One region of the Aliirhizobium sp. YIM B11859 genome, then DNA from elsewhere that is predicted to be linked to it. Evidence: predicted binding sites of a transcription regulator. Region 1 holds the regulator's gene; the other holds the start of a gene.
What was found. Region 1 encodes LexA, which represses DNA repair genes until DNA is damaged. Its sites were predicted from a motif close to TGTTCNNNNTGTGTTCNG; they were not measured.
Positions count from the first base shown of each region.

Region 2: the regulator LexA is predicted to act here: its motif matches at 4,041-4,058, upstream of recA (recombinase RecA).

Region 1 covers NZ_JBXHAY010000013.1:5,326-20,537, forward strand. Annotated here, with positions in the region: gene lpxB (lipid-A-disaccharide synthase) at 1-242, shown strand, start outside; gene gltA (citrate synthase) at 276-1,565, opposite strand; gene AC2GXZ_RS29120 (ComEC/Rec2 family competence protein) at 1,844-4,420, shown strand; gene lexA (transcriptional repressor LexA) at 4,401-5,117, opposite strand; gene AC2GXZ_RS29130 (VOC family protein) at 5,314-6,186, shown strand; gene kdsA (3-deoxy-8-phosphooctulonate synthase) at 6,189-7,037, shown strand; gene eno (phosphopyruvate hydratase) at 7,156-8,430, shown strand; gene AC2GXZ_RS29145 (FtsB family cell division protein) at 8,601-8,918, shown strand; gene pdhA (pyruvate dehydrogenase (acetyl-transferring) E1 component subunit alpha) at 9,115-10,185, shown strand; gene AC2GXZ_RS29155 (pyruvate dehydrogenase complex E1 component subunit beta) at 10,206-11,591, shown strand; gene AC2GXZ_RS29160 (pyruvate dehydrogenase complex dihydrolipoamide acetyltransferase) at 11,607-12,953, shown strand; gene AC2GXZ_RS29165 (SGNH/GDSL hydrolase family protein) at 12,972-13,610, shown strand; gene AC2GXZ_RS29170 (HP1242/YdcH family protein) at 13,681-13,953, shown strand; gene lpdA (dihydrolipoyl dehydrogenase) at 14,030-15,212, shown strand, end outside.
Region 2 covers NZ_JBXHAY010000003.1:527,894-543,105, reverse strand. Annotated here, with positions in the region: gene alaS (alanine--tRNA ligase) at 1-2,633, opposite strand, end outside; gene recA (recombinase RecA) at 2,825-3,913, opposite strand; gene cckA (cell cycle histidine kinase CckA) at 4,148-6,742, opposite strand; gene AC2GXZ_RS14820 (flagellar biosynthetic protein FliO) at 6,994-7,995, shown strand; gene dksA (RNA polymerase-binding protein DksA) at 8,202-8,621, opposite strand; gene AC2GXZ_RS14810 (SixA phosphatase family protein) at 8,878-9,378, shown strand; gene AC2GXZ_RS14805 (YcjX family GTP-binding protein) at 9,445-10,914, shown strand; gene AC2GXZ_RS14800 (YcjF family protein) at 10,911-11,987, shown strand; gene AC2GXZ_RS14795 (hypothetical protein) at 12,102-12,659, shown strand; gene folK (2-amino-4-hydroxy-6-hydroxymethyldihydropteridine diphosphokinase) at 12,764-13,225, opposite strand; gene folB (dihydroneopterin aldolase) at 13,290-13,655, opposite strand; gene folP (dihydropteroate synthase) at 13,655-14,479, opposite strand; gene AC2GXZ_RS14775 (DUF922 domain-containing Zn-dependent protease) at 14,643-15,212, shown strand, end outside.

The DNA of each region.
Region 1 (15,212 bases):
GAGCCTTGCCGAACCTGATCGCCGACTACGCGGTCGTGCCGGAATATGTCAACGAGGTGGTTCGCCCGGCCAGCCTTTGCCGCTGGGCCGAACGTCTGTCGAACGACACGCTGCAGCGCCAGGCGATGCTGGAGGGGTTCGACCTGGCGTGGGAGCGGCTGCAGGTGCCGGTGGCGCCCGGAAGAGCTGCCGCGGGCGCGGTGATCGAACTGCTGATCAATAAAAAACCCGGTCATCTCTGACCGGGTTTTTTGTTTGTCGATATCGGTGAAAGCTTATCGCTTGGAAACCGGCACGTAGTCGCGCTTCGGTTCACCGGTATAGAGCTGGCGCGGACGACCGATACGCTGCTGCGGATCCTCGATCATCTCGGCCCACTGGGCAATCCAGCCGACGGTGCGGGCGAGTGCGAAAAGAACCGTGAACATCGTCGTCGGGAAGCCCATCGCCTTCAGCGTGATGCCCGAATAGAAGTCGATATTCGGGTAGAGCTTCTTTTCGATGAAATATTCGTCCGTCAGCGCGATCTTCTCGAGCTCCATGGCGACCTGCAGCAGCGGATCATCCTTGTGGCCGAGCTCGGCCAGAACTTCATGCGAGGTCTTCTGCATGATCTTGGCGCGCGGATCGTAGTTCTTGTAGACGCGATGACCGAAGCCCATCAGACGGAACGGATCGTTCTTATCCTTTGCGCGGGCAATATATTCCGGGATCTTGTCGACCGTGCCGATCTCCTGAAGCATGTTGAGCGCTGCTTCATTGGCACCGCCGTGAGCAGGGCCCCAAAGGCAGGCAATGCCGGCGGCGATACAGGCGAACGGGTTGGCACCCGAAGAGCCAGCAAGGCGAACGGTCGAGGTGGAGGCGTTCTGTTCGTGGTCGGCATGCAGGATGAAGATGCGGTCCATGGCGCGGGCCAGAACCGGGTTCACCTTGTATTCCTCGCAGGGTACCGCAAAGCACATGCGCAGGAAGTTCGACGAATAGTCGAGATTGTTCTGCGGATACACGAAAGGCTGGCCGATATGGTACTTGTAGGCCATGGCGGCGATCGTCGGCATCTTGGCGATCATGCGCAGCGAAGCCACCATCCGCTGATGCGGATCGGTAATGTCGGTCGAGTCATGATAGAAAGCCGACAGAGCGCCGACAGTGGCAACCATGACGGCCATCGGATGAGCGTCGCGGCGGAAGCCGGTGAAGAAGCGGCTCATCTGCTCGTGCACCATCGTGTGATGGGTCACGCGATAGTCGAAATCCTTCTTCTGTGCAGCCGTCGGCAGTTCGCCGTAGAGAAGCAGGTAGCAGGTCTCGAGAAAGTCGCCGTGTTCGGCCAATTGTTCGATCGGGTAACCTCGATGGAGCAATACACCTTCATCGCCATCGATATAGGTGATGGCGGATTCGCACGAGGCCGTCGAGGTAAACCCGGGGTCGTAAGTGAAGGCCCCCGTCTGCTTGTAGAGCGCGCCGATATCGATGACATCAGGGCCGATCGTACCGGAGCGAACAGGCAGGTCGACCTTGGTTTCACCGAGAACAATATTTGCGCTTATTTCCGTCATTCTGATCCTCCAACCGGTTGGCGGCAAGGCGCCTAAAAAGCGCCATAAGCATTAAGCGTCCTACGTTTAGCTATATGATACTTAGGCCGATGCCAAGCAGTTCTGGCGGCAATTTGTGCAGCGCGGCAAGATATTGGGCATGGGCAAACAGGGGTGCGGCCAACCCCATGTTGCAATCCGAATCCGGCTCTGGCCGCCAGACCCTGCTGCGTCAGGTTGACGCATGCAAAAATAACGCTCAGGTTGTAATTTGTGGGCCTCGGCGGGCATGTTTCTGCATGGCAAATAAGATCGACAATGAAGAGATCGTGATCCGCTCCAAGGTTGCCGGGCCGGTTTCGCCTGCCGATTTTCCAGCATCCCGTACAGCCAGAATCGGCATAGCGGACGGCGTTCCGCCGCGACGCATCATTTTACGCCCGACCGGCAGATCGACCCCAGGACGGCGGTCTGTCGAAATCGGGCGTCGGCTGACAGGGAAGGTGCGCAGCGCCATCGATGAAGAAGGCCGATACGGGCATGGTTTTCTCTTCGTCCCGGTCGCAATAGGCACAGGAGCAGTGATCTGGCTGCTGGCGACCGCCGATCCGCCCGTGTGGCCACTGGTTCTCGTGTTCGTCGCCCTGTGGGCTGCGGTCTTTTGCCTGAAGGGCGGCAGCCGCGTGAAGATTGTGCTCATGGCTATCGGTCTCGTTGTCGGCGGCATGCTTCTGGCGCAGGTTGAGGCGTGGCGGCGTTCGACGGTCATCCTCGATAGTCCCGTCACGACAGATGTCGTCGGCACGATCGAGCGCAGCGAGGTCGCCGGTTCCGACCGGATGCGTTATGTCGTCAGCCTCATCTCGACGACCAACCCGCAGATCAGACGCCCGCCGGGTCAGGTTCTGCTCATCGTCCGTGCCCGCCACGCACCTTTCCCGAACGGTACGATGGTCACGGGTCGCGCGAGACTGTCGCCGCCTGCCGGACCTGCCTTGCCTGGATTGCATGATTTTGCCTTTTCCTCCTATTTCGACAGCATCGGTGCGGTCGGTTATTTTTACTCAGCGCCCCGCCCGTTCGAAGGAAAGGAGAGGTCTCCGGGATGGTCGGAGGCTGCGGAGCGTGGGCTTTTCGATCTGCGTGCGAGGATAGGGAACCGGATCCGGGCGCTTGCTCCGGGCGATGCGGGAGCTTTTGCCGCTGCGATTGTTACCGACGAGCGCCGGGCGATTTCAAACGATACCGTCGAGGCGCTGAGGGTTTCCGGCCTTGCCCATATCGTCGCGATATCCGGGCTCAACATGGCGCTTGCCGCGGGGATCTTTTTCGTCGGCTTGCGATCGATCCTGTCGCTGTTTCCCGGTTTTGCCCAAGCCTTTCCAGTGAAGAAAATAGCAGCAGCCGGGGCGCTGGCGATGGTTACGGCCTATTATCTGATATCCGGCTTCGGGGTGTCAGCCCAGCGCGCCTATATCATGATGGCGGTGATGCTCATCGCAGTGCTTGTCGATCGGCCGTCGATCAGCCTGCGCAATGTCGCCTTATCTGCCATCATCATTCTCGTCTGGACCCCGTCGGAGATACTCGGTCCAAGTTTCCAGATGTCCTTTGCCGCGACCGTTGCGCTTGTCGCGGGTTATGCCGCATGGGCCAGGCGGGCGCGTCGGCACCAGTCCGAGCCGCTGCCTTTTCGTCACCGGGCAGCGACATGGTTTGCGGGAGGCTGGAAATTCATCGCCGGCATTATCATGACATCGATGATCGGCAGCCTCGCCACGACGATGTTCTCGGTGGAGCATTTCCACCGGATCGCGACCTACGGGCTTGCGGCCAATCTTGCGGCGATGCCAATCATCAGTTTCCTGGTCATGCCGGCGGGGCTTGTCGCCATGCTGCTGATGCCTTTCGGACTGGATGGTCCATTCATCGCGGTGATGGCGACAAGTCTCGGCTGGGTGATAACGATTGCCCGGCATGTTGCGGGATGGGGAGGTGATTTCACCGTTGGCCAACAACATCCTTGGTTCCTGCCATTCGGGGTCTGCAGCCTGCTGCTGCTGACATTGCTGCGCACGCAGCTCAGATATCTCGGATTGCTTTTTCTTGTGGTCGCGCTGTTGCTGTTCAGGTTCGGCATGCCGGAACCGCAGTCCAGCCTTCTGATCGCGGAAGATGGCACGCTTGCAGGCTTTCGGAGTGCCGGGATGATCGCCGTCAATCGCCCGCGTGTGCCGGATTTCATTTATGGGCAGTGGAGCCGCGCCCGCCGGCTGGGGGATCCTGTCGGGCCGGTAATGCGCGACGACTGGAGTGACGCCGTCCTTCCCAAGGATCGTGCCGAACGGCTGCCGGCAAAAGTGGTCGCCATGGCGCGAAAGCGAATGCAGGAAGCGAGTGGCAGCCGTTTTGCCTGCCAGCCGAAGGCGTGGTGCGCCTTTACAGCGGGCGACGTCATCGTCGTTGTCGTCGAGGATGGTCGCTTCACAGGGGCTGCCTGTGACATTGCCGGTCTCGTCATCGCGCCACGGGCGCGGTTCGATCAGTGCCGGTCAGGGACGCCCCTGCTGAGCGGCAAAACGCTGCGCAAGACAGGCTCGCTCGAGATCGATTTTGCCGGTTCTTTTATGCCCGAGCAATGGATGGTGAAAGCAGGCATGCAGGCCGCAACACGACCGTGGAACGTTCACCGCCAATATGACTGGCGGCGTGATGTCTATGACGGGTCATTGCCTGACTGGCTGGTCGAGGCTCAACAACAACCCCCGGAAGAGCTCGGCACCATACAAAGCGCCTCATCAATTCCGGTTGCAGGACAGGGCGGTGACCTGCAGACCACGTATGATCCAGCCGAACTTAGTGATACCGGCGGATGAGGCCAACCAGCTTACCCTGAACCTTGACCCGGTCGGGCGGAAAGATGCGGGTCTCATAAGCAGGGTTGGCGGCTTCCAGCGCGATCGATCCACCCTTGCGGCGGAACCGCTTCAGCGTGGCTTCCTCGTCGTCGACAAGTGCCACGATGATATCGCCCGGGTTCGCGGTGTTGCCGTTACGGATGATAACGGTGTCGCCGTCGAGGATGCCGGCCTCGATCATCGAATCGCCCTTCACCTCCAGCGCATAATGTTCGCCGGAGCCCAGCATCTCGACAGGCACGGAAATATCATGGGTGTTGTTCTGAATGGCCGAAATCGGCACGCCGGCCGCGATGCGGCCCATGACGGGAACGCTTGCGGAGGATGGTTCGTTTACAGAGGCCGGTGCAGCGGGGGCAGGGGCGGGTATTTTTTTACCGAGGCTTCCCTCGATGACGCTCGGCGAAAAACCGCGCTTGGGCTGCAGCGTCTGCACATAGGATTCGGGAAGCTTGATGACTTCGAGCGCACGGGCCCGGTTCGGTAGCCTGCGGATGAAGCCGCGCTCTTCCAGCGCCGTAATCAGCCGGTGAATGCCCGATTTGGAGGCGAGGTCGAGCGCATCCTTCATCTCGTCGAAAGAAGGTGGGATGCCGGACTCCTTCATACGTTCATGTATGAACAGAAGCAGTTCCTGTTGCTTGCGGGTGAGCATCTTGATGCACCTTCAGATTTGAAACAAATGCAGAACGGACACTATATGTTCCATATGTGTTCCGCAAGTCCCTAAATTTTCGTGAAAACATCATAACTTTCTGAGATGCCGGATGACGTTCTCAGTCGGAATCTACTTGCGCTTGCCGGCGGTCTGCCCAATCTACTGCCGGCGGATCAAAGTCTGGGGGACGTGCGTGACTGCAAGGAAAATCGATCATCTCGTTTTGCCGGTCGGCAACCTCGTCCTGGCACGGGAACGGCTGTCGGCACTTGGGTTCACCGTGGCGCCGGACGGCCTTCACCCGTTCGGCACGGCCAATGCCTGTATCTTCCTGGAGGACGGCACCTATCTGGAGCCGTTGGCGCTGGCCGACCGTCGTAAAGCGGGGGCGGCGGTCAAGCGCGGCAACGTCTTCGTTGAACGCGACATGGCCTTTCGCGGACGCCGGGGGCGCCAGGGGCTTTCGGCGATCGTGGTTGCAAGCGACGACGCGTCAGGCGATCACCGGCGTTTTGTCGAGAACGGAATATCCGCCGGAGAGCCGCTGGAGTTCGCACGTATCATCAAGTCACCGGAAGGCGACGAAAGAGAAGGTCGGTTCCGGCTGGCCTTTGCCGCCGAACAGGAGGCTGTCGATTTTTTCGCTTTTGCCTGTCAGCGGGTGGTCTCCTTTCCGCAGGACATGGGATCGCTGCGCTCGCATGCGAATGCCGTCACCGGGTTGAAGGAGGTCGTTCTGGCCGCCGAGACGCCGCCCGAATCGGCGTCACTGCTGCAGAATGTCCTTTCTGTCGACGGCGAAGACGGCGAGTCTGGCATGGTGTTTGCCGTCGAGAATGCCAGGGTGCGGGTCCTAGATCGCGAGCAGTTGCTGCAGGAATTCGGGCTTGCCGGTCCGGCGGTTGCCACGGGGCTTTCCGGCCAGGCCGTGATATTCCGTACCGCCGATCTGGCCGTGACAGAGATCACCCTTGCTGCTAATGACGTCGCATTCATCCGCCGGGATGGCCGCGTGCTCGTGTCGCCAGTGCCCGGCCAAGGCGTGTTTTTCGGCTTCGAGGAATAGATATGGCAGTCTCCCCCAATTCTGAAGTTTCGGTCGGCGAAGGTGCAAAAAAAGTCGTCTTCTCCAATACCGGCAAGCTTTCCCTGATTGCGGGACCCTGCCAGATGGAAAGCCGCGATCATGCTTTCATGATCGCCGGGACGCTTTCCGAACTCTGCGCCAAGCTCGATATCGGACTGGTCTACAAATCGTCCTACGACAAGGCGAACCGCACTTCGCTTTCCGGCAAGCGTGGCATCGGGCTTGAAAAGGCGATGGAGGTATTTGCCGACCTGAAGAAGGAGTTCGGCTTTCCTGTTATCACCGACATCCACACGGAAGAGCAGTGCCCGATCGTTGCCGAGACGGTCGATATCCTGCAGATCCCGGCCTTCCTGTCACGGCAGACGGATCTTCTCGTTGCCGCTGCCAAGACCGGCCGGGCGATCAACGTCAAGAAGGGCCAGTTTCTGGCGCCGTGGGACATGAAGAACGTCCAGGCAAAGTTCCTCGAAAGCGGCAATCCGAACGTGATGCTGTGCGAACGCGGCGCGTCCTTCGGCTACAACACGCTGGTTTCCGACATGCGCTCGCTGCCGACCATGGCGGCACTCGGTTCTCCAGTCATCTTCGACGCGACCCATTCGGTGCAGCAGCCCGGCGGGCAGGGCGGCTCGACCGGCGGCCAGCGCGAATTCGTCGAGACTTTGGCACGAGCGGCGGTGGCTGTCGGTATTGCAGGGCTTTTCGTCGAAACGCATGAGGATCCCGACAATTCGCCTTCCGACGGGCCGAACATGGTCTATCTGAAGGACATGCCGCGACTTCTCGAAAAGCTGATGGCTTTCGATGCGGTGGCCAAGGCTGCCTGATCTGCAGAACTGCTTGATGGTGGTCAAAGCGCAAAAAGCGCTCGCACTGTAATTGGCGTGTCATTGAACATGATACATTTTCAATGACCGCGTGGACTTAAACTCTGAGGAGAGACCCTTGACTGCTATTACCGATATTATCGCTCGCGAGATCCTCGATAGCCGTGGCAACCCGACCGTCGAAGTCGATGTCTATCTGGAAGACGGCTCGATGGGCCGCGCTGCCGTTCCGTCGGGTGCCTCGACCGGTGCTCACGAAGCAGTCGAACTGCGCGATGGCGGCAAGCGTTATGGCGGCAAGGGTGTGCTGAAGGCCGTTGAAGCCGTCAATACCGAGATTTTCGATGCGATCGGCGGTTTTGATGCCGAAAGCCAGATCCATATCGACAAGACGATGATCGCGCTCGACGGCACGCCGAACAAATCGCGTCTGGGTGCCAACGCCATTCTCGGCGTATCGCTTGCCGTTGCCAAGGCTGCAGCCGAATCGTCGGGCCTGCCGCTCTACCGTTACATCGGCGGTGCCGCCGCCCATGTTCTCCCGGTTCCGATGATGAACATCATCAACGGCGGTGCGCATGCCGACAACCCGATCGACTTCCAGGAATTCATGATCATGCCGGTCGGCGCGGAATCGCTTGCCGACGCCGTTCGCATCGGTTCGGAAATCTTCCATGTTCTCAAGAAGGAACTGGGCGCTCAGGGCCACAACACCAATGTCGGCGACGAGGGCGGTTTCGCACCGGGCCTGAAGAGTGCCCCGGAAGCACTCGACTTCATCATGAAGTCGGTCGAAAAGGCCGGCTACAAGCCGGGTGAAGACGTCTATCTCGGTCTCGATTGCGCCTCGACGGAATTCTTCAAGGACGGCAAGTATGTCATGGAAGGCGAGGGCCGCACGCTCGAGCCGGAAGCCATGGCCGAATATCTTGCCGAACTCGCCGCAAAATACCCGATCATCTCCATCGAAGACGGCATGGCCGAAGACGACTGGGATGGCTGGAAGTCGCTGACCGACAAGATCGGCTCGAAGGTTCAGCTGGTCGGCGACGATCTGTTCGTCACCAATTCGGCGCGCCTGCGCGACGGTATCAAGATGGGTGTCGCCAACTCGATCCTCGTCAAGGTCAACCAGATCGGTTCGCTGACGGAAACGCTCGACGCCGTCGAAACCGCACACAAGGCACGCTACACGGCGGTCATGTCCCACCGTTCGGGTGAGACGGAAGATTCGACGATTGCCGATCTCGCCGTTGCCACCAATTGCGGACAGATCAAGACCGGCTCGCTGTCGCGCTCGGACCGTCTGGCCAAGTACAACCAGCTGATCCGCATCGAGGAAATGCTCGGCCCGCAGGCAGCTTATGCCGGTCGTTCGATCCTGAAGGGCTAAGGCGGCTTTCGCCAATCCTGATTTTCGGCAGTTACAAGGCCCGCGTCACCTGACGCGGGCCTTTTGCATCGTGGCGGAGGAAACGAATGCTTAAGCAAGTTCTGCGAATTCTAGATGCTCCCCAAAGGGACCGACTCGATCCCACCGCGTAACCCAAGGCGTAGACAGGCATGTGGACAAAGCATCACAAACAAAGAAAGTTTGGCCGTCTCATCCTGCCTGCAATCACCGTCGCTTTCGTCTCCTATTTCGGCTATCATTCGATCCACGGAGATCTCGGCCTGATCGCCACTGAGGAGTTCGAGAAACAGCGGCTGGCGCGAAGTGCCGAGCTTGCGACGCTGACGGCCAAGCGCGAGGCGCTGGAACGTCAGGTGCATCTGATGAGCGACGGTTCGCTCGACAAAGACATGCTCGATGAAATTGCGCGTTATCAATTAAATGTCTCCCGGCCGGATGAAATAGTCATATTTAACAACTATTTCTGAGTTAACCGAATTTCGGTTAACCTATGTTTTCTTAATAAAATTCAGTATCTTATCTTACATGTGAGCCATGCAATTATGTCATTGCTGGGCCGGGTTTTCTTCCCTATGTTAGCTCCCGAAACCCGAGCGGGTCGGGGCGAGCGGTAAATGCTTGCGTCGGTGCCGCTCTTTCAGTGCAGCACATAGGGAGGGATCGATGGCGCAAGCTAAATCCGCGTCTGCATCCGGCCGCAAGCCAGCGGCGAAGTCTGCTATCAAGACCACGACGAAATCAGCCCCGAAGGAATTCACCGGCAAGAACACGCCGGAATTCGGTAAGGACGACGATCTGCATGCCTATCGCGAGATGCTGCTGATCCGTCGTTTCGAAGAGAAGGCCGGCCAGCTTTACGGCATGGGCTTCATCGGCGGTTTCTGCCACCTCTATATCGGCCAGGAAGCTGTCGTTATCGGCATGCAGATGGCCCAGCAGGACGGTGACCAGGTTATCACCGCATACCGCGATCACGGTCACATGCTGGCAGCCGGCATGAGCCCGCGCGGCGTGATGGCCGAGCTTACCGGACGCCAGGGCGGTTATTCGCATGGCAAGGGTGGCTCGATGCACATGTTCTCCAAGGAAAAGCATTTCTACGGTGGTCATGGTATCGTCGGCGCGCAGGTCTCGCTCGGCACAGGTCTGGCCTTCGCCAATGCCTATCGCAAGAACGACAGCGTCTCGGTCTCCTATTTCGGTGACGGCGCCGCCAACCAGGGCCAGGTCTACGAGAGCTTCAATATGGCGGCTCTGTGGAAACTGCCGATCATCTACATCGTCGAGAACAACCGTTACGCCATGGGCACGTCGACCGCCCGTGCGACCGCTCAGTCGAACTATTCGCTGCGCGGCGTCGGCTTCGGCATTCCGGGCATCCAGGTGGATGGCATGGATGTTCGCGCCGTCAAGGCTGCCGGTGACGAGGCGCTTGCCCACTGCCGCTCAGGCAAGGGACCGATCATCCTCGAAATGCTGACCTACCGGTATCGCGGTCACTCGATGTCGGACCCGGCCAAGTATCGCTCCAAGGAAGAAGTGCAGAAGATGCGCTCCGAGCAGGATCCGATCGAACAGGTTCGCAATCGTCTGCTCGAAAAGGGCTGGGCAAGCGAGGACGAGTTGAAGGCAATCGACAAGGATATCCGCGACATCGTCTCGGACTCCGCCGATTTCGCCCAGAACGATCCGGAGCCGGATGCATCCGAGCTCTACACCGACATCCTGCTCTAAGCGCGGGGAGGAAAGAACCAATGCCTATCGATATCCTGATGCCTGCGCTTTCCCCGACGATGGAGGAAGGCACGCTTTCCAAATGGGTCAAGAAGGAAGGCGATACCGTCAAGTCCGGCGATGTGATCGCCGAGATCGAGACCGACAAGGCGACCATGGAAGTGGAAGCCGTCGATGAGGGCGTGATCGGCAAGCTGCTGGTCGAAGCCGGTACCGAAAACGTCAAGGTCAATACCAAGATTGCTATCCTGCTCGCCGAAGGCGAAAGCGCGGATGCGATCTCGGCTGATGCACCGAAGGCAGAAGCCCCGAAGGCCGAAGAGGCAAAGCCGGCGGCTGCCGAAACGTCGTCGGCTTCCGCGCCGGTTCCGGCACAGCCGAAGACCGAGGTTGCGGCCGATCCGGATATTCCGGCCGGCACCGAGATGGTTTCGACGACCGTTCGCGAAGCCCTGCGTGACGCAATGGCCGAAGAAATGCGCCGTGACGAAGACGTCTTCGTGATGGGTGAGGAAGTCGCCGAATACCAGGGCGCCTACAAGATCACCCAGGGGCTGCTGCAGGAATTCGGCCCGCGCCGTGTTGTCGATACCCCGATCACCGAACACGGCTTTGCCGGCGTCGGCGTCGGTGCGGCGATGTCCGGCCTCAAGCCTATCGTCGAGTTCATGACCTTCAACTTCGCCATGCAGGCGATCGACCAGATCATCAACTCGGCTGCCAAGACGCTCTATATGTCCGGCGGCCAGATGGGTGCTCCGATCGTGTTCCGCGGCCCCAACGGCGCTGCTGCCCGCGTCGGCGCCCAGCACAGCCAGGATTATTCCGCCTGGTACAGCCAGATCCCGGGCCTCAAGGTCGTCATGCCGTATACGGCTGCCGACGCCAAGGGCCTGCTCAAGGCTGCCATCCGCGATCCGAACCCGGTCGTCTTCCTCGAAAACGAGATCCTTTACGGTCAGCATTTCGATGTGCCGAAGATGGATGATTTCGTCCTGCCGATCGGCAAGGCGCGCATTCATCGCAAGGGCAAGGACGTTACCGTCGTGTCTTTCGGTATCGGCATGTCCTACGCCACCAAGGCTGTTGCGGAACTCGAAAAGGAAGGCATCGATGTCGAACTGATCGATCTGCGCACGCTGCGCCCGATGGATCTTCCGACCGTCATCGAATCGGTCAAGAAGACCGGTCGCCTCGTCACCGTCGAGGAAGGTTATCCGCAGAACTCGGTCGGCACCGAAATCGCCACCCGCGTCATGCAGCAGGCCTTCGATTATCTCGATGCGCCGGTGCTGACGATCGCAGGCAAGGACGTTCCGATGCCTTACGCGGCCAACCTCGAAAAGCTGGCTCTGCCGAATGTCGGCGAAGTCGTTCAGGCGGTCAAAACCGTCTGCTACAAGTAAGGGAAGGGTGATACGATGCCTATCAACATCACCATGCCGGCCCTTTCTCCGACCATGGAAGAGGGCAACCTCTCCAAGTGGCTGGTCAAGGAAGGCGACAAGGTCAAGTCCGGCGATGTGATCGCCGAGATCGAAACCGACAAGGCGACGATGGAGGTCGAAGCCGTCGATGAGGGCACGATCGCCAAGATCGTCGTTCCCGCCGGTACCGAAGCGGTCAAGGTCAACGCCCTGATCGCCATCATTGCCGAAGAAGGCGAAGACGTTGCAGCCGCTGCTGCCGGTGCGGGATCTGCGCCGAAGGCCGAGGCTCCCAAGGCGGAAGCCGCAAAGGCTGAAACTGCTTCGGAAGCTCCGAAGGCCCCGGTCACCGACGCTGCTCCGGCACCGTCGACGCCGGCTCCGGTTGCCGATGGCAAGCGCGTGTTCTCTTCGCCGCTCGCCCGCCGTCTGGCCAAAGAAGCTGGCCTCGATCTTTCCGGCGTCACCGGCACCGGCCCGCATGGCCGTGTCGTCAAGGCGGATGTCGAGAAGGCTGCAACATCCGGTGGTGCCAAGGCTGCTCCTGCTGCTACACAAGCCGCTGCACCGGCTCCGGCTGCCGCGAAAGGCCCGTCGGACGACAACGTGCTCAAGCTGTTTGCCGAAGGTTCCTACGAGCTTCTTCCGCATGACGGCATGCGCAAGACGATCGCTGCACGCCTGACCGAATCGACCCAGACGGTTCCGGCCTACACGATCTCGATGGATTGCGAACTCGACGCGATGCTCAAGCTGCGTGGCGAGATCAATGCATCGGCACCGGTGAAGAAGACGGAGAAAGGCGAGGTTCCGGCCTTCAAGCTTTCCGTCAACGACTTCATCATCAAGGCGCTGGCTCTGGCACTGCGCGATGTCCCGATGGCAAACGCCTCCTGGACCTCGACTGCCCGCGTGCTGCACAAGCATTCGGATGTCGGCGTTGCTGTGTCGATCCCGGACGGGCTGATCACGCCGATCGTCCGCAAGGCCGAAACCAAGGCTCTGTCGGTCATCTCCAACGAGGTGAAGGACATGGCCAAGCGGGCGCGCGACAAGAAGCTGAAGCCGGAAGAATACCAGGGCGGCACCACGTCGGTGTCCAACCTCGGCATGTTCGGCGTTTCCTCGTTCACCTCGATCGTCAACCTGCCGCAGGCTTCGATCGTTTCGATCGGTGCCGGCGTCGAGAAGCCGGTCGTTCGTGGCGGCAAGATCGAAGTGGGTACGGTGATGACGGCGACGTTTGCCTTCGACCACCGCGTCATCGATGGCGCGCTCGGTGCGGAACTCGCTTCCGCCTTCAAGCGCTACATCGAGAGCCCCATGTCGATGCTGGTCTAACGGCAAAAGGACGGCGGGATGAGGACCGTTCTCTGCTTTGGCGATAGTCTCACCTGGGGGTATGACCCCGAAGGGCCGGGACGGCATGCTTTCGAGGATCGCTGGCCAGGCGTCCTCGGAACGGCACTCGGCCCCAGTGTGAGCGTGATTGCCGAGGGATTGAACGGCCGCACCACCGGCTATGACGATCATCTGGCCGATTGCGACCGTAACGGTGTGAAGAACCTGCCAACGGTGCTTCATACCCATATGCCGCTTGACCTCGTCGTCATCATGCTCGGGTCCAACGACATGAAGCCTGTAGTCGCCGGCACCGCCCATGCGGCGCGTGCCGGGATGCAGAGACTGGTGGGGCTGATCCGCCATCACGACTATGCATTCGACTATGATGCGCCGGATATCCTGATCGTGTCGCCGCCGCCGCTTTGCGAGACGGCCGATCCGGTATTTTCGGCAATCTTCCGGGGCGGCATCGAGCAATCCTCGATGCTTGCCTCGCTTTATCGGGATCTCGCGGATGATCTCGGGTGCGGTTTCTTCGATGCCGGCTCGGTTTCCCGCACCAGTCCGATCGACGGAGTGCATCTGACGGCGGAGGCAAGTCGGGCAATTGGTCGCGGTCTCGAACCGATCGCCCGAATGATGCTTGGCCTTTGATCTGGATCAACGGAGGTATTTTTAGGCGGACCTAGCGTGGACACTTCCTCACCGAAAAGGGACTTGGACCATGTCTGGTACGCTGCATGAACTGGCCGCAGAATTTCCGGATCTTACGACGCTCGTGCGTCATCTCCAGCAAACGGACGGGCATTTTGCCAGGCTGTGCCGGAGCTACGAAGAGCTGAGCCGGAGAGTTCATCAGGTCGAAAAACGCAACGAGCCCGCAGGCGACGCCATGTTCATCGACATGTGCAAACAGCGCAGGCAGCTCAGACAAGAAATCTACGGGATGCTGGTTCAGCCAGAACCAGAGGCAGAAGTGATCAAGCTGGCGGTCTGAAGCCAGGCGCTTCCATCCCGTTCTAGGCCTCAAGGCGCTCGCCCGGGTCTCGGCAAAACGAGGATTGGAAACGCTCATGTCCAACGCTTATGACGTCATCGTAATCGGCTCCGGCCCCGGCGGTTATATCGCCGCCATTCGGGCCAGCCAGCTCGGCATGAAGGTCGCCGTCGTCGAACGCGAGCACCTTGCCGGCATTTGCTCCAACTGGGGCTGCATACCGACCAAAGCGCTGCTCAGAACCGCCGATGTGCTGCACACGGCCACCCATGCGAAGGATTACGGCCTGACGCTGGAAGGTTCGATCAAGCCGGACGTCAAGGCGATCGTCGCACGTTCGCGTGGCATTGCTGCGCGGATGAACAACGGCGTCGGCTTCCTGTTCAAGAAGAACAAGGTCGACATCATCTGGGGTGAAGCCAAGCTCACCAAGCCGGGCGAAATCGTCGTCGGCAAGACCACCAAGGCGCCGATGGAGCCGATGGGCCCGGTGCCGAAGAACACGCTGGGTGAGGGCACCTATACCGCCAAGCATATCATCGTCGCCACAGGTGCACGCCCGCGCGCACTGCCCGGCATCGAGCCGGACGGCAAGCTGATCTGGACCTATTTCGAAGCGATGAAGCCGGAAGAACTGCCGAAGTCGCTGCTCGTCATGGGTTCGGGCGCGATCGGCATCGAGTTCGCTTCGTTCTACCGGACGATGGGCGTCGACGTCACCGTCGTCGAAATCATGAGCCAGGTCATGCCGGTCGAGGATGCGGAAATCTCCGCCTTCGCCAAGAAGCAGTTCGAAAAACAGGGCATCAAGATCCATCTGGAGGCCAAGGTCGCCAAGGTGGAGAAGGGTGCGAACTCGGTCACCGCAACGATCGAGAAGAAGGACGGCACGTCCGAAAAGATCACCGCTGACCGGATGATCTCGGCTGTCGGCGTTCAGGCAAACATCGAAAACATCGGCCTCGAGGCTGCTGGTGTGAAGACCGAGCGGGGCTTCATCGTCATCGACGGTTACGGCAAGACCAACGTTGCCGGCATCTATGCGATCGGTGACGTCGCCGGTGGCCCGCTGCTTGCCCACAAGGCCGAGCATGAAGCGGTCGTCTGCGTCGAAAAGATCGCCGGCCTGCCGAACGTCCATGCCACCGACAAGAGCAAGATCCCGGGCTGCACCTATTGCAACCCGCAGGTCGCCTCGGTCGGTCTGACGGAGGCCAAGGCGAAGGAACAGGGCCGCGATATCCGCGTCGGCCGCTTCT
Region 2 (15,212 bases), on a different contig from region 1:
ACCGCCTCGATCGCCTCATCGGCCTTTGACCCATCCGGGCCACCGGCCTGGGCCATGTCCGGGCGACCGCCGCCGCCCTTTCCGCCGAGTGCGACAGAGGCAATGCGGACGAGATCGACAGCGCTGAAACGCGTCACCAGATCAGGCGTAACGGCGGCGACGGCGCTTGCCTTGCCATCCTCGGAGACGCCGATCAGGATCACGACGCCCGACCCGAGCGATGCCTTGGCCTCGTCGGCCAGGCCCTTCAGATCCTTGGCATCGATGCCCGGCAATGCGCGGCCCATGAACTTGATGCCGGCAATCTCGCGGATATCGGTCGGGGCGCCGGCCTGGCCGCCGCCCATGGCGAGACGGCGCTTGGCATCCGCCAGTTCCTTCTCAAGCTTGCGGCGTTCGTCGATCAAAGCCTCGACGCGCGAGACCAGCTCGGTCGGCTGAACCTTGAGCGCAGCGGAAAGCGTCTTTACCCGTTCGTCCTGTTCGGACAGGTAGACGCGGGCCGCATCACCAGTGACGGCCTCGAGGCGGCGCACACCCGCGCCGACGGCACTTTCGGAAAGCACCCGCACAAGGCCGATATCGCCGGTGGCGTTGACATGCGTGCCGCCGCAAAGTTCGATCGAATAGGGCTTTCCGGCCTTGGTCCCGTCAATCGCCGTGCCCATCGAAACGACGCGAACCTCATCGCCGTATTTTTCACCGAACAAGGCCATCGCCCCTTCGGCAATTGCGTCGTCGACACTCATCAGACGTGTCGTCACCTGCGAATTCTGGATGATGATGGCATTGGCCATGTCCTCGACGCGTTGCAGTTCTTCGGCCGACATCGGCTTCGGATGCGAGACGTCGAAACGCAGACGCTCCGGCGCAACCAGCGATCCCTTCTGGGCAACGTGGGTGCCGAGCACTTCGCGCATCGCCTCATGGAGGAGATGAGTTGCCGAATGATTGGAGCGCAGCCGCGAGCGACGGGCATGATCGACGGTCAGGATGACCGCATCGCCGACCTTCAGCGTCCCGTCCGTCAGCTTGGCAACATGGACGAACAGTCCCTCACCCTTCTTCTGCGTGTCGGAGACTTCAACCTTGGCATTGTCGGTCGCGATGATGCCGGTATCGCCCATCTGACCGCCGGATTCACCGTAGAACGGCGTCTGACTGACAACGATCTGGACTTCCTCGCCGGCCGCTGCACTGTCGACCGTCTTGCCGTCCTTGACGATCGCCTGGACAACGCCCTCGGCCTTTTCGGTGTCGTATCCCAGGAATTCGGTGGCACCGAACTTTTCCTTCAGCTCGAACCAGATAGTTTCGGTGGCCTTGTCGCCGGAGCCTGCCCAATGCGAACGGGCTTCGGCCTTCTGGCGCTGCATGGCATCGGTAAAGCCGGCAATATCGACACCGATCTCGCGGGCGCGGAGTGCGTCCTGGGTCAGGTCGAGCGGGAAACCGTAGGTGTCGTAGAGCTTGAAGGCGGTCTCGCCATCCAGCATGTCGCCCTTGTCGAGGTCGGTCGTCGCATCCGAAAGCAGCGAAAGGCCACGTTCCAGCGTCTTGCGGAAGCGAGTTTCTTCCAGCTTCAGCGTCTCCGAGGTCAAGGCTTCAGCGCGCACCAGTTCAGGATAGGCTCGGCCCATTTCCTGAACCAGAGTCGGCAGGAGCTTGTACATGACCGGTTCTTTGGCGCCGAGCAGCTGCGCATGGCGCATGGCGCGGCGCATGATGCGGCGAAGGACATAACCGCGACCTTCGTTCGACGGCAGAACGCCGTCGGCGATCAGGAAGGCGGACGAGCGCAGGTGATCGGCAATGACGCGGTGGCTGGCACTGCCTTCGGCCTTGACACCCATGACGTCCTCGATCGTGCCGATCAGGGTCTGGAACAGGTCGGTGTCGAAGACGCTCTGCTTGCCCTGCAGGACGCAGGCCATGCGTTCAAGGCCCATGCCGGTGTCGATGGACGGGCGCGGCAACAACGAGCGTTCGCCCGGAGCCGTCTGTTCGAACTGCATAAAAACGAGGTTCCAGAATTCGAGGAAACGGTCGCCATCCTCTTCCGGCGAGCCGGGAGGGCCACCCCAGACATTTTCGCCCTGGTCGATGAAGATTTCCGAGCAGGGACCGCACGGACCGGTATCGCCCATCTGCCAGAAATTGTCGGAGGTCGGAATGCGGATGATCTTGTCGTCGGAGAAACCGGCGATCTTCTTCCAGAGTGTCGCCGCTTCCTCGTCCTCGGAATAGACAGTGACCAGCAGCCGGTTCTTCGGCAGATCGAAACCTTCGGTGACGAGCTTCCAGGCAAGCTCGATCGCCTGCTCCTTGAAATAATCGCCGAAGGAAAAGTTTCCGAGCATCTCGAAGAAGGTCAGGTGCCGGGCAGTGTAGCCGACATTGTCGAGATCGTTGTGCTTGCCGCCGGCACGCACGCATTTCTGCGATGTCGTCGCGGTCGTATAGGGGCGTTTTTCAAGACCGGTGAAGACGTTCTTGAACTGCACCATGCCGGCATTGGTGAACATCAGCGTCGGGTCGTTGCGCGGCACCAGGGGGCTCGAATCGACGACCTGGTGGCCATTCTTCTTGAAGTAGTCGAGGAAGGTCGACCGGATGTCACTCACGCCGCTCATGCTAGGCCCTTTTCAACCGCCGATGCGGTACCAGTATTTTGAAGTCCAGAGGCTTTTATCGCCGACCTTCCCGACTGTCCAGCCGAACAAAAAACCGGCCGCACATCTTTCGATGGCGGCCGGCAAACATAGGCGGTGATGAACCCTAAGGCTTCCCGAGTGCGGCGGAACCGCCTATGCCTCAATTCCGATTACGTCTCTGCGGCCTCATCGCCGTCATTGGCATCAGGACCACCGTTTTGCAGGAAGCGGTCGGCGATCAGGCCGGCATTCTGACGCAGCGATGTCTCGATCTCGCGGGCAAGCTCGGGGTTTTCCCGCAGGAAGGTCTTGGCGTTCTCACGCCCCTGCCCGAGCCGCTGGCTGTTATAGGAGAACCATGCACCGGACTTCTCGACGATGCCGGCCTTGACGCCGAGATCGACCAGTTCGCCGGTCTTGGATACGCCTTCGCCATACATGATGTCGAATTCAACCTGCTTGAAGGGAGGCGCCATCTTGTTCTTGACGACCTTGACGCGGGTCTGGTTGCCGACCACTTCCTCGCGCTCCTTCACCTGGCCGATACGGCGGATGTCGAGGCGGACGGAGGCGTAGAATTTCAGCGCATTGCCACCTGTCGTGGTTTCCGGCGAACCGAACATCACACCGATCTTCATGCGGATCTGGTTGATGAAGATGACCATCGTATTCGACTTGGAGATCGACGCAGTCAGCTTGCGCAACGCCTGGCTCATCAGACGAGCCTGGAGGCCGGGAAGGCTGTCGCCCATCTCGCCTTCGATTTCGGCGCGTGGCGTAAGAGCCGCAACCGAATCAACGACGAGAACGTCGACGGCGCCGGAGCGAACCAGCGTGTCGGTGATTTCCAGCGCCTGTTCACCGGTATCCGGCTGCGAGATCAGCAGGTTCTGCAGATCGACGCCAAGCTTGCGGGCATAGACCGGATCAAGCGCGTGTTCAGCATCGACGAAGGCGCAGATGCCACCCTTCTTCTGGGCTTCCGCGATCGTCTGCAGCGCCAGTGTCGTCTTGCCCGAGCTTTCCGGGCCGTAAATCTCGATGATGCGGCCCTTCGGAAGGCCGCCGATGCCGAGTGCGATATCGAGGCTGAGAGAGCCGGTCGAAACCGTCTCGATCTCGACGATGCTATCGTTCGAACCGAGCTTCATGATCGATCCCTTACCGAAGGATCGTTCGATCTGTGAAAGTGCTGCTTCGAGCGCCTTGCTCTTATCCACGCCTTTATCCTCTACCAGCCGCAAACTATTCTGTGCCATTGGATCCCACCTTTAGGTTATTGCCGCCGCGCAAGCAATGAAGCAGCCGATGAGATATTCGTACTCATTTTGTTCTCATTTTGCAAGCGCCATTTAAGTGCTTGCATCAAAAACGTTATTTCAGCTTTGTTCGATCAATGTTCCGCAGCGGAAAGCTTGTGGAAATATTCATTGAAATCAAGAATTTCGGCATCTCTAGCCGGAAGGCTGCAACCACCGGTCAAGCCGGAGGAATCATTCCGAATCGAGCATTTCACGAACGGCCACGGCCAGTTGCTTCAGCGAGAACGGCTTTGGCAGGAAACCGAACTTGGCGTCGGCCGGCAGATTGCGGGCAAACGCATCCTCCGCGTAGCCGGAAACGAAGATGAACTTCATGTCGGGATAGTTCTTGCGCAATTCGGTCAGCAATGTCGGCCCGTCCATTTCAGGCATGACGACGTCGGAGACGACGATGTCCACCTTGCCCTCGAGCTCTTCCATGATTTCGAGCGCCTCGGTACCGGAGCCCGCCTCATGGACGGTATATCCGCGCGTCTCCAGCATGCGCTTGCCACCGCGGCGGACCGCCTCTTCATCCTCGACGAGGAGGACGACGGCCGATTTGCCGGTAAGATCGATCGGCTCGGCAGCCGATGCCAGCGCCAGCGTCACCGCCTTCGGAGCCGTGTCGACAGGCTCCGGCGACACGGGCTGCACGTCCGGCACATGGCGTGGCAGGAAGATGCGGAAGCTTGTGCCTCTGCCGATTTCCGATTCCGGATAGATATAACCTCCGGACTGCTTGACGATACCGTAGACCATCGAGAGACCGAGACCGGTCCCCTTTCCGACTTCCTTGGTGGTGAAGAAGGGCTCGAAGATCTTGTCCATGATTTCCGGCGGAATACCGGTACCGTTGTCGGAGACTTCGACCATGACGAAATCTTCCGAGGGCAGATCCGCCTGCTGGAAACCGCCAGCCTCCACGTCCGTCACATTGCGGGTCTTGATCAGGATCGTTCCGCCCTGGGGCATGGCATCGCGGGCATTGACGCAGAGATTGATCAGCACCTGCTCGAATTGCGAAAGATCGGTGCGCACCGGCCAGAGGTCGCGGCCATAATCGACCTCCAGCTTGACATTGGTCCCCGATATCAACCGGTCGACAAGCATGCGCAGATCGCCGACGACATCCGTCAGGTTCAACACGGCCGGACGCATCGTCTGCTTGCGCGAAAACGCCAGCAGCTGGCGCACCAGGACGGCGGCGCGATTGGCGTTGCGCTTGATCTCCATCAGATCGGCGAAGCTCGCATCGGATGGCCGTGCCTGCAAAAGAAGATGATCGGAAGAAAGCAGGATCGCCGTCAGGACATTGTTGAAGTCATGGGCGATGCCACCCGCCAGCGTGCCCACGGCATTGAGCTTCTGGGTCTGCGCCATCTGCGTTTCGAGCGCCTTCTGCTCGGTCGTCTCGACGGCATAAACGATTGCCACCTCTTCCGGCGCCTCGTCGCTTTCGTCGATTACCGCATGCACGTAGAAACGCACATAACGGTTCTCGTCACCCGGGTGGCGGGTTTCGATCGGGGCGATGTCGCCCTGCCGGTCCTTGGCGGCGGCAAGCGCCTCCATCATCGAATGGGCGGAGCCTTCGTAGACGATGCGTTCCAGCTGGGCGCCGCCCGCCTCGACTTCATCACGCGAGACGACACCGGCGAAAAGCCGCAGGAAGGGCGCGTTGATGCGCAGGATCTTGCCATTACCATCAACGGAGGCGATGGCCATCGGCGTGTTGTTGAAGAAACGCGTGAAGCGCATGGCAGAGGCCGACTGGTCCTCTTCGGTGCCCTTCGCCCGCATCAGAACGACGGTGCGGCTTTCGCCCGGCGCGCCGTCGCGCGTGGCGCTGACGCTGTGGACGAGCCTTGCCGGCAAGCTTTGGCCATTGGTGCGGCGCAGATCAAGTTCCAGCGTCTCGGTGCGTCTAAGCCCCGGGCCGGGCTGAACCGACTGGATCAGCGCCATGCCCTCGCCGGCAACAAGATCAGACACGGTCATCGACTGCGGCATGAATTTGGTCAGGTCGAGCCCCAGCCACTCCGCCAATGTCGCATTCATATAGAAGATCTCGCCCTTGCGACCGGCCGAGAAGAAACCGACGGGCGCATGATCGAGATAATCGATGGCATTCTGAAGTTCGCGGAAGAAGCGCTCCTGGTCGTCGCGCTCGGAGGTGATGTCGGTGATTTCCCAGATATCGAGCGCGCTGCGGCCGGCAGCCCCCATCAGCCTCGCCTTCAACCGGTACCAGTGGGCGTCTGATCCATTGCCGGCGGCGCGGCCGAGCGGCTGCAGCAGACGAAATTCCTCATGGCCCTCGCGGCCTTCGCGAAGTGCCGCCGTCAGCCGGTAGAGCGCCTCCGTCGATTCGCGCGTCTTGGAGAGAAGCGTTTCGAGCGACTGAACGCCCCGCCCGCCTGCCGCGCCGGTCATGCGTCCGTAGGCCGCATTGGCATAGACCACGCGACCTTTTGCGTCGGTCACGACGATGCCATCGGGGTGTCCGGCCAGAAAACTGCGGGCAAGCTCGTCGGATCGCGATTGCGGCATGACCTCGACAAGGCCGATAAGCGAGGAGACGATGAAGAATATCCCGACCATGGCGAGCACGCCGAGAAGACCCAGCACGACCTCGTTGTCGAGCGCCTGCTGGAACACCACGAATGCCACGGCGACGCCGAGCAGGACCACGGCCAAGAGGATGATCCGCACGACAGTGCCGCCGCGGGCCCCGCGATTGACCAGTGGCGCTTCGTCGTTGCCGGCCTTCGGCGAACTCGTCATCAATACCTCACGTTCCGTGGCGCCTCCGCGGGCGCCGCGAACGGCCAATCCGGCGTCCGCGATTCTCTCTTAGCAATTTGAAGATGAAGCAAAAAGCTCCACAAGGCCATAAAAGGCGGGACAGTGTGTCGAGCTGCTCTATGTGAGATGCAGGCGAGACACATTTTAGCGTTGATGGATGGTCCCAAGTCTTGCCCCGACCGGGAAAAAATAGTCTGTTCAGCGGGATAGTTGGCATTAGGAGTGATGAGATGTTCGCAGAAATGATGGGCACCTATGGGAACCGGCTCATCGTGGCAGTGCTCGGCGTCGGCCTTGCATTCATCTGCCTCATCGGAATCCTGTGGATAGTGCGTGGCCGCCGCGGGCCCTCGCCGTTCGTGCGCGGCGGCCGCAATCGGCAGCCCCGGCTGCAGGTTCTCGATGCCGCCGCCGTCGACAGCCGTCGGCGCCTGGTTCTCGTTCGTCGCGACGAGGTCGAACATCTGATCATGATCGGCGGACCAACCGATATCGTTATCGAGAGCGGCATAGCCTCAGCCTCGCGAAGCACCGAAGAGCGCGCGCCCGAGCAAACGGCAATAGCTTCTCCGGTACCGGCTCAAGCGCCGCGATCAATCGCCCATGAAACGACGAGGCCGATCGCCCAGCCGGCTCAGCCGCGCCCGGAATCTGCACGGGATGCTGCAAGAGAGCTTTCCGCACGGGAGACTGCTGTGCGCGAAGCGCGTTTGCCGGCCCAGCAGCCATCAAACGCCCCCCCCTTGGCGGCAAGCGTCGCTGCCGTGCCGGCCCGCGTCGAACCATCCCGAGCAGAACCTCTCGGGACAGATCTTCGGGTTACGCCTTCCGCGCCTCCAGTCGTATCACCAACGCCGAGGCAGCCGATGATCGATGACGCGGCGCGATTGCTCGATAGCCAGCGGGACCGTGTGTTTGCCGAGCGCGGTGCTCCGGCGCCTACGCCCACAGCGAGGCCGGCAGCTGCTCCGGTACAGACATCGGCATCGGTGATGATAGACAGGGCCGCGCCGTTCGGGAGCGATTTCGACAAGATTCTCGAGCAGGAGATGGCGAACAATATGGCTGAGCGCAATTCCGTACCCGCGGCCCGCGCCAACCGGCCGGTGACACAGGCCGGACCAGCCTTGCCCGGCCCGGGCGCCGTTCCCGGCACAGTCAAAAACGATCCGACACTTCAGTCGGAAGTCGCGCGGATCTTCGGCGAAATGTCGGCGAACCGCGACAAGTAAGCCGTTCAGCGCGCGCGGAGCTGCCGATCGCAAATCACACACAGCAAAAAGGCACGGTCCGTGGACCGTGCCTTTTGTTTTGCGAATGCAGAGACCTGACCTAAAGCGCGTCACCATCTTTCAGATACGCTTGCCGTGCTTCAGTTGCCTGGTTTGGCGCAGGCCTGCCGAAACCGGTAACCGCTTTCGATAAGCCTGCTCCAGGATCACTCGTCGCGGTAGACTTTTTCACGCCGCTCGTGACGTTCCTGCGCTTCGATCGACAGGGTCGCGATCGGACGTGCATCGAGCCTTTTCAGTCCGATAGGCTCACCGGTTTCCTCGCAATAGCCATAGGTTCCGTCATCGATGCGTTGCATGGCGGCATCGATCTTGGAAATAAGCTTTCGCTGGCGATCCCGGGCTCGCAGTTCGATCGCCCTGTCCGTCTCGGAAGACGCGCGGTCGGCAAGGTCTGGGTGATTGGCACTTTCCTCGGCGAGATGGCCCAATGTCTCACGGGCTTCCCTGAGGATGTCATTCTTCCATGCAATCAGCTTGGCCCTGAAATAGGCCTTTTGATTTGCATTCATGAACTCGTCGTTTTCCGACAGCACATAGTTACTAAGATCGATCTTCTCACTCAACGCGATTCTCCTGAAGAACATCTCTTGGGGCCCCTATACTCCATTACCCAGTCCTCATTCAAGCCTGTCGCCCACATTTGCAGCAGTTTTAAAAATGTCACAAAATTCGGCTAAGTGACTATTTTTTATGCTTAACCTGAAACGCCACGGATAGCCGGCTTCCGAATTTCTCAACCACAGGCATAGAGCGCGGTTGACCACACGCCCCAAGCAACGTTAGGCGTTTTACTCAGCGTTTCATTTTGGCGAGCCGAAGATGATCGAACCCGAACCATTCCGAATTTATCTGATGCGCCATGCACAGGCGGCATCCGCACCGCAAGGCGGACGGGACTTCGACCGGGAGATCGATGGTACCGGTTACGCCCAGGCGGAAATGATCGCCGACAGGGCTTCCGACCTTCGCTACATCCCCGAATGCATCATCAGCTCGACTGCGAACCGCTGCCGGCAAACAGCGGAAATTGTCAGGAGAACACTCGGTGAAACGCTGGAAGTGCAGTTCGTCGACGAACTTTACAACGGCACGCCGGAGATTTACGCGACGGTGATCGCCGGGCAAAGACCGGCCCGCTCCGTCCTGCTGATCGGCCACAACCCGTCGATCGACCTGTTGCTGGAGGGACTAATCGGCAGCGCGGCACGACGCTCGGCTATGCCGGGCGGATATCCGACAGCCGCAATCGCCGTACTCGACTACACGAAAGAGCCGGCGACTGAAAAGAACTGGGCGCTGGTCGATCTCATCAAGCCCTGATCACGGCGTTGCGAGCGTCCGGCCTGCGCCTATATAGGAGGGGAAACACTCTTTCGGGATCCTGCCTTGGCGCCTTCGCTGACACGTTTTACTGACGATGCCCTGATCGCATTCGACAATCTCGCGGACCGGGCCTCCGGCCTCGTTCATCCGACCATCCGGTTGGGCGTGACCGGCCTGTCGCGTGCCGGAAAGACGGTGCTGATTTCGTCGATCGTCCACAATCTGTTGAACGGCGGACGCCTGCCGTTGTTCGAGGCGCTGCAATCCGGCCGGGTCTCGAAGGTCAGGCTGGAAGAGCAGCCGGACGATGCGGTGCCCCGTTTTCAATACGAGGATCACATCCAGGCGCTCGTGCGCGAGCGTATCTGGCCGGATTCGACCCGTGCCGTCTCCGAGCTCAGGCTGACGATTGACTATCAGAGCGCCAGCGGCTGGAACCGGCTGTTTTCGCCGGGACGACTGTCGCTCGACATCGTCGACTATCCGGGCGAATGGCTGCTTGATCTGCCCCTGCTGACGCAGGATTATCGCACCTTCAGCAATGCAACCGTCGAACTTGCAGGCACCGGCGTCCGGCAGGAGCTTGCCCGCGACTGGATGCAGCTTTCGGCCAGCATCGACATGGACGAACCGGCCGACGAGATGACGGCGCGGCGCCTGTTCGAGGCATTCTCGGGCTATCTCAAAGCCTGCAAGTCCGACGAGCGATCGCTGTCGACACTGCCCCCCGGCCGCTTTCTGATGCCGGGCGACCTTGAAGGCTCGCCTGCCCTAACCTTTGCGCCCCTGCCCGGCCTTCCTGATACGCCAGCACCCAAAGGGTCGCTGCGGGCGATGATGGAGCGGCGTTACGAGGCCTATAAAAGCGTTGTCGTCAAACCTTTCTTCCGCAACCACTTCGCCAGGCTCGACCGGCAGATCGTGCTGATCGACGCGCTGCAGGCGATCAATCGTGGTCCGGAAGCGCTGCAGGATCTGGAGCGTGCGCTCGCCGATGTACTCGGTTGTTTTCGGCCCGGCCACAACAGCTTCTTCTCGTCGCTGGTCGGCCGCCGGATCGACAAGGTGCTGATTGCGGCCACCAAGGCCGATCATCTGCACCACGAGAGCCATGACCGGCTGGAGCGGTTGACCGGCCGCCTCGTCGACCGGGCGATCCGCCGGATCGGGCTTTCGGGTGCCGGGTTCGAGGTAATGGCGATCGCCTCTATCCGTGCAACGCGCGAAGCAAGAGTGAAGGAAGACGGCCATATGCTGCCGGTCATCGTCGGCACGCCGATTGCCGGCGAGACGATCAACGGCGAGCGTTTTGACGGGGTCAAGACGACGGCGATCTTCCCCGGCGACCTGCCGCAGGACCCGGACCGGATGTTCAGCACGCTCGACAGCGATCAGCCGGAGCTGCCCGATATCAATTTCGTCCGATTCCGTCCGCCGACACTGGAAGGAGGGGCCGGCGAACTCAAGCTTTCGCTGCCGCATATCCGGCTCGACCGCGCCCTGCAGTTCCTGCTTGGAGACCGCCTCGCATGAGACCGACCAATCCGAGGGACCCGAACAGTCGCCGTCCCGCCTCCTTCGAGATCGAGGAGGAGACAAAACAGCAGCGTGCCGGACCAGCGCCGCCGCGTAGCCCGAAGAGTTTTGACCAGCCCGTCGCCGTCATACCCGAAGACGATGATCCGTTCGACGGTGACGAGGCACTCGCGGCCTCGGCTCTGCCGGTTGCCGCGCCACGAAGGCGCAAACGGTTCTCCTTTGCCGGACTTGCTGCCACGGCACTTGGCACATTCCTGTCGCTTGCCTTCGGCCTTTGGGCCGATCAGATCATCCGCGACCTCTTCGCCAGGGCCGACTGGCTCGGTTATGCGGCCGTGACCGCGCTCGCACTGGCCGCGTTCGGCCTTCTGGTGATCGTCGGTCGCGAGATCATGGGCATCGCCAAGCTTGCCGCCGTGCAGAACCTGAAAAACGAGGCCGAAGAAGCGGCATCATCGGTAAGTGCCGAACCGGCGCGAAAGGTTGTCGGCCGGCTGAGCCTGCTTCTCAGTCATAGGGCAGAGACTGCCAAAGGGCGGAGCGTTCTCGATGGAACGAAGGACGACATAATCGACGGCCCGCACCTTCTCGATCTGGCCGAGCGCGAACTGCTGACGCCACTCGATCGCAAGGCTCGCAACCTGATCATGAACAGCTCAAAACGGGTAGCCGTCGTTACGGCCATCAGCCCGCGCGCCGTCGTCGACCTCGCCTATGTGCTGTTCGAAGTCACCCGCCTGGTCCGCGCCATGGCCGAACTTTATGGCGCAAGGCCCGGCAAGCTCGGGCTGCTGCGGCTGATCCGTGATGTCATTGCCCATTTGGCGGTGACCGGCTCCATTGCTGTCGGCGACGGGCTTGCCCAGCAGGTTCTCGGCCATGGGCTGGCGTCGCGACTGTCTCGCAGGCTCGGCGAAGGGGTGATCAACGGCTTGCTGACGGCGCGAATCGGCATTGCTGCGATGGACCTCTGCCGGCCTCTGCCGTTCCGCGCCCTGCCCCGTCCCGGTATCGGCGATTTTCTGTCCGATATCGTGGCTGCCGGACGCACTGACGACAAGGATTAGACCGTCTCCGGGTACTCTACGGGCATCGAAATATACGAACGATTAACCATTCTCGCTTAATTTCAGCACTACTGAACATTGCCGCTGCCCGCGGAACGCCCAAGGGGAAAGTCCATGTATTCGCGCTTCTTTTCGCTCCTCGGCGGGCTTTCCGCTTTGGCGCTTGCCACTGCAGCACCCGCACTTGCCCCGCAGGCCGAAGCCGCTTCGCGCGACCAGGCCTTTTTCCAGTCCGTCGCGGGCGTCTGGAAAGGACCGGGCGAAATCGTTGCCGGAAAATACAAAGGCACCAAGTTCAGCTGCAACCTCACCGGCTCGCCGTCACCGGACGGCGATACCGGCATCAAGCTCGACGGCACCTGCCGCGTGGGCGTCTTCCAGCAGCCGATGTCGGCCACCATCACCCAGAGCGGCCGTGGTTACAGCGGCAAGTTCCTCGATGGCGCGGAAGGCAAAGGGCTCGATATCGTTTCTGGAACCGTCAGCGGCGACAAGGTGGTGATGGGCATCAACCGCGCCAAGCTCAACGGCGCAATGGTGGCGAGCCTGCGCGGCGACAACAAGATGAACATCACCATTTCGGTGAAAGTCGAAGAGCAGATGGTTCCCGTCATCGGCCTGTCGCTCGACCGCGATCTTGATTCGATCGCTGTTGGCTCGATCAAGGAATAAGGGCGCCACGGCGCCCTGACACTTTCTTCACGCTAATGCGCCGCTTGAAAATCTGCTTGCAACCTCTTGCCTGAGAACGGCTTCACCGGATTATTTCCGGGTACTTAGTTTGTGGCCGTGACCTGCCGCCACCAAAGACCATCCGGCTTTGCCATCTTGATCCCGGTTGAATTGAGCCCCCCTGCCCAGCTTTCAGCCTTGCGGCCGCTGATCATCATCTGCGGCGCGATATCAGCAAGCGGCAGCATCACGAATGCACGCTCCGTCATGCGCGGATGCGGCAGTTCCAGCGTTTGGGTCTTCTGCTCCAGATCGCCATAGGCGAGAATATCGATATCGAGCGTGCGTGGGCCCCAGCGCTCGCTGCGAACCCTTTTCATTTCATGCTCAAGTGCGAGGCAGAGATCAAGCAGTTCCTCGGGATGCAGTTCGGTCTCCACCAGGGCGCAGCAATTGAGAAAGTCCGCTTGGTCGGTCTTGCCCCAGGGCGGCGTCAGGTAGAGCCGCGACACGGCAAGAACACGGCAATCCTTGCGCAGGTCGAGCGCCTGCAGCGCCCGAGCCATCGCGACCGCCGGATCGCCGATATTGCCGCCGAGCCCAAGCACAGCTGTTTCCCACGGATGATGATCAGGCCCGGTGTTCAAGACGCACCTCGACGTGGTCAAGAATGCCGGCAATCGGCACGCTCGGCTTGCGGATCGCCACCTCGACGCGGCGAATGAGCGGCGACCAGGCGGTGAGGCCGAGAGCGATATCGTTGGCCAGCGCCTCGATCAGGTTGCGGCGGCTGCCGGTAACGACCTTCTCGACCAGTTCATAGGCGAGCCCGTAATGAACCGTCTGCTCGACATCGTCGGAGATCAGCGCATTTCCGGCTTCGACATCCATCAGCACGTCGACGAAGAATCGCTGGCCGAGTGCCGCCTCCTGCTCGAACACGCCGTGCCTGGCATAGAAGGCACAATTCTTCAGGGTGATCTGATAGACCGCCATCACATTTCTCCTGCGTGTTCCATTGTCTGCGCGGCGTCGAGCACGGCATCCGCCATACGCAGCGCGTCGAGATTGCCGGCAACGTTATGCACCCGGAATATCGATGCGCCGGCAAGCCGCAGCATGGCGGTCGTGGCGGCGGTGGCGAAATCACGCTCTGCCGGCATGTCGCGTGACGCGATCGTGCCGACGAACCGTTTCCTCGACGTGCCAACCAGCAATGGCAAACCCAGCCGGTGCAGCTCCGCGCATCGCGCCATGAGTTCGGCATCCTGCCCCCGTTCGCGGACGAAACCGAAGCCCGGATCGAGGACGATCGCATCGTCCCTGACACCCGCCGTCCTCGCCATTTCAAGCGACCGGCCGAAAAACATCATCTCGTCCTCGATAATATCCGCGCGGAGGTCGTCGCGGCCGCGGGCGGTATACATGATGCAGACGCCGGCGCCGCTTTCAGAAACGACATCGGCCATCGCCGCATCGTGCCGCAGGCCGTAGACATCGTTGACGATATGGGCGCCGGCCGCGATTGCAAGCCTTGCGGTTTCGGCCCGATAGGTATCGACGGAAATCAGCGCGTCGGTTTCCGCCGCAAGCCTTGCGATAACGGGCAATATGCGGTCCTGTTCGTCGGCCGCGCTCACGGGGGCCGCTCCCGGCCTCGTCGACTCGCCGCCGATGTCGAGAATGACTGCGCCTTGGGCGACACAGTCGAGACCATGCGCAACGGCCTTGTCGACGTCGGAATACCGGCCACCATCGGAAAAGCTGTCGGGCGTCACGTTGACGATCGCCATGATGTGGCCGACCGCGCCGAGCGTCATGCAGCGGCCGTGGGCAAGCTGCCACACGCTGTTGCGCGGCGATGTCACAGCCTGCCCATCTTTTTGAAAGTAACGCAAATTTTCATGCCTTCGTGTTGCACTTGCTCAGGCTATGCCCCAAGCTCGGTCCAACATCAACGTACCAGGCCAGAGAATGTTTTTGATGCGCAGAGTCCACCGGCTTTTCGGTGCAGCTTTCCTGCTCTGCGTGATCGAGGTTCCGGCGCAGGCCGAGCCGGTCATCACGAAGACCTATTCCTATTTCCGTATCGGCGGCCGCACGGCCGAGGAACTCGACAAGGCGCTCGAACGCCACGGCCCGCTGACCAAGACATCCGGCCATCGCCATCCCGGAGCCACCGAAATCAAGTTCGGCGGCGAGGTCACCTATGTGGAAAAAGGCGGTCGCTGCTCCGTCGGCGGTGCCAAGGTGACGTTACGCACCCACATCATCCTGCCTCGCTGGAGCAATAGCGGCAAGGCGCCGAACGATCTCCGCTTCATCTGGGCGACGCTTTCCTCGGACATCAAACGGCATGAGGAACGCCATGCCGAAATCGCCCGCAACCATGCGCGGATGCTGGAAAGAGAGTTGCTCGACCTGCCATCCCGCCGCACATGCGACGACGTCGAGGCACTTGTGACCGAAGCGACCCACAGGGTGCTTTCCGAGCACGACCAGCAGCAATTGCGCTTTGATCAGGTCGAGGCCGCGAATTTCGATGCCCGCATG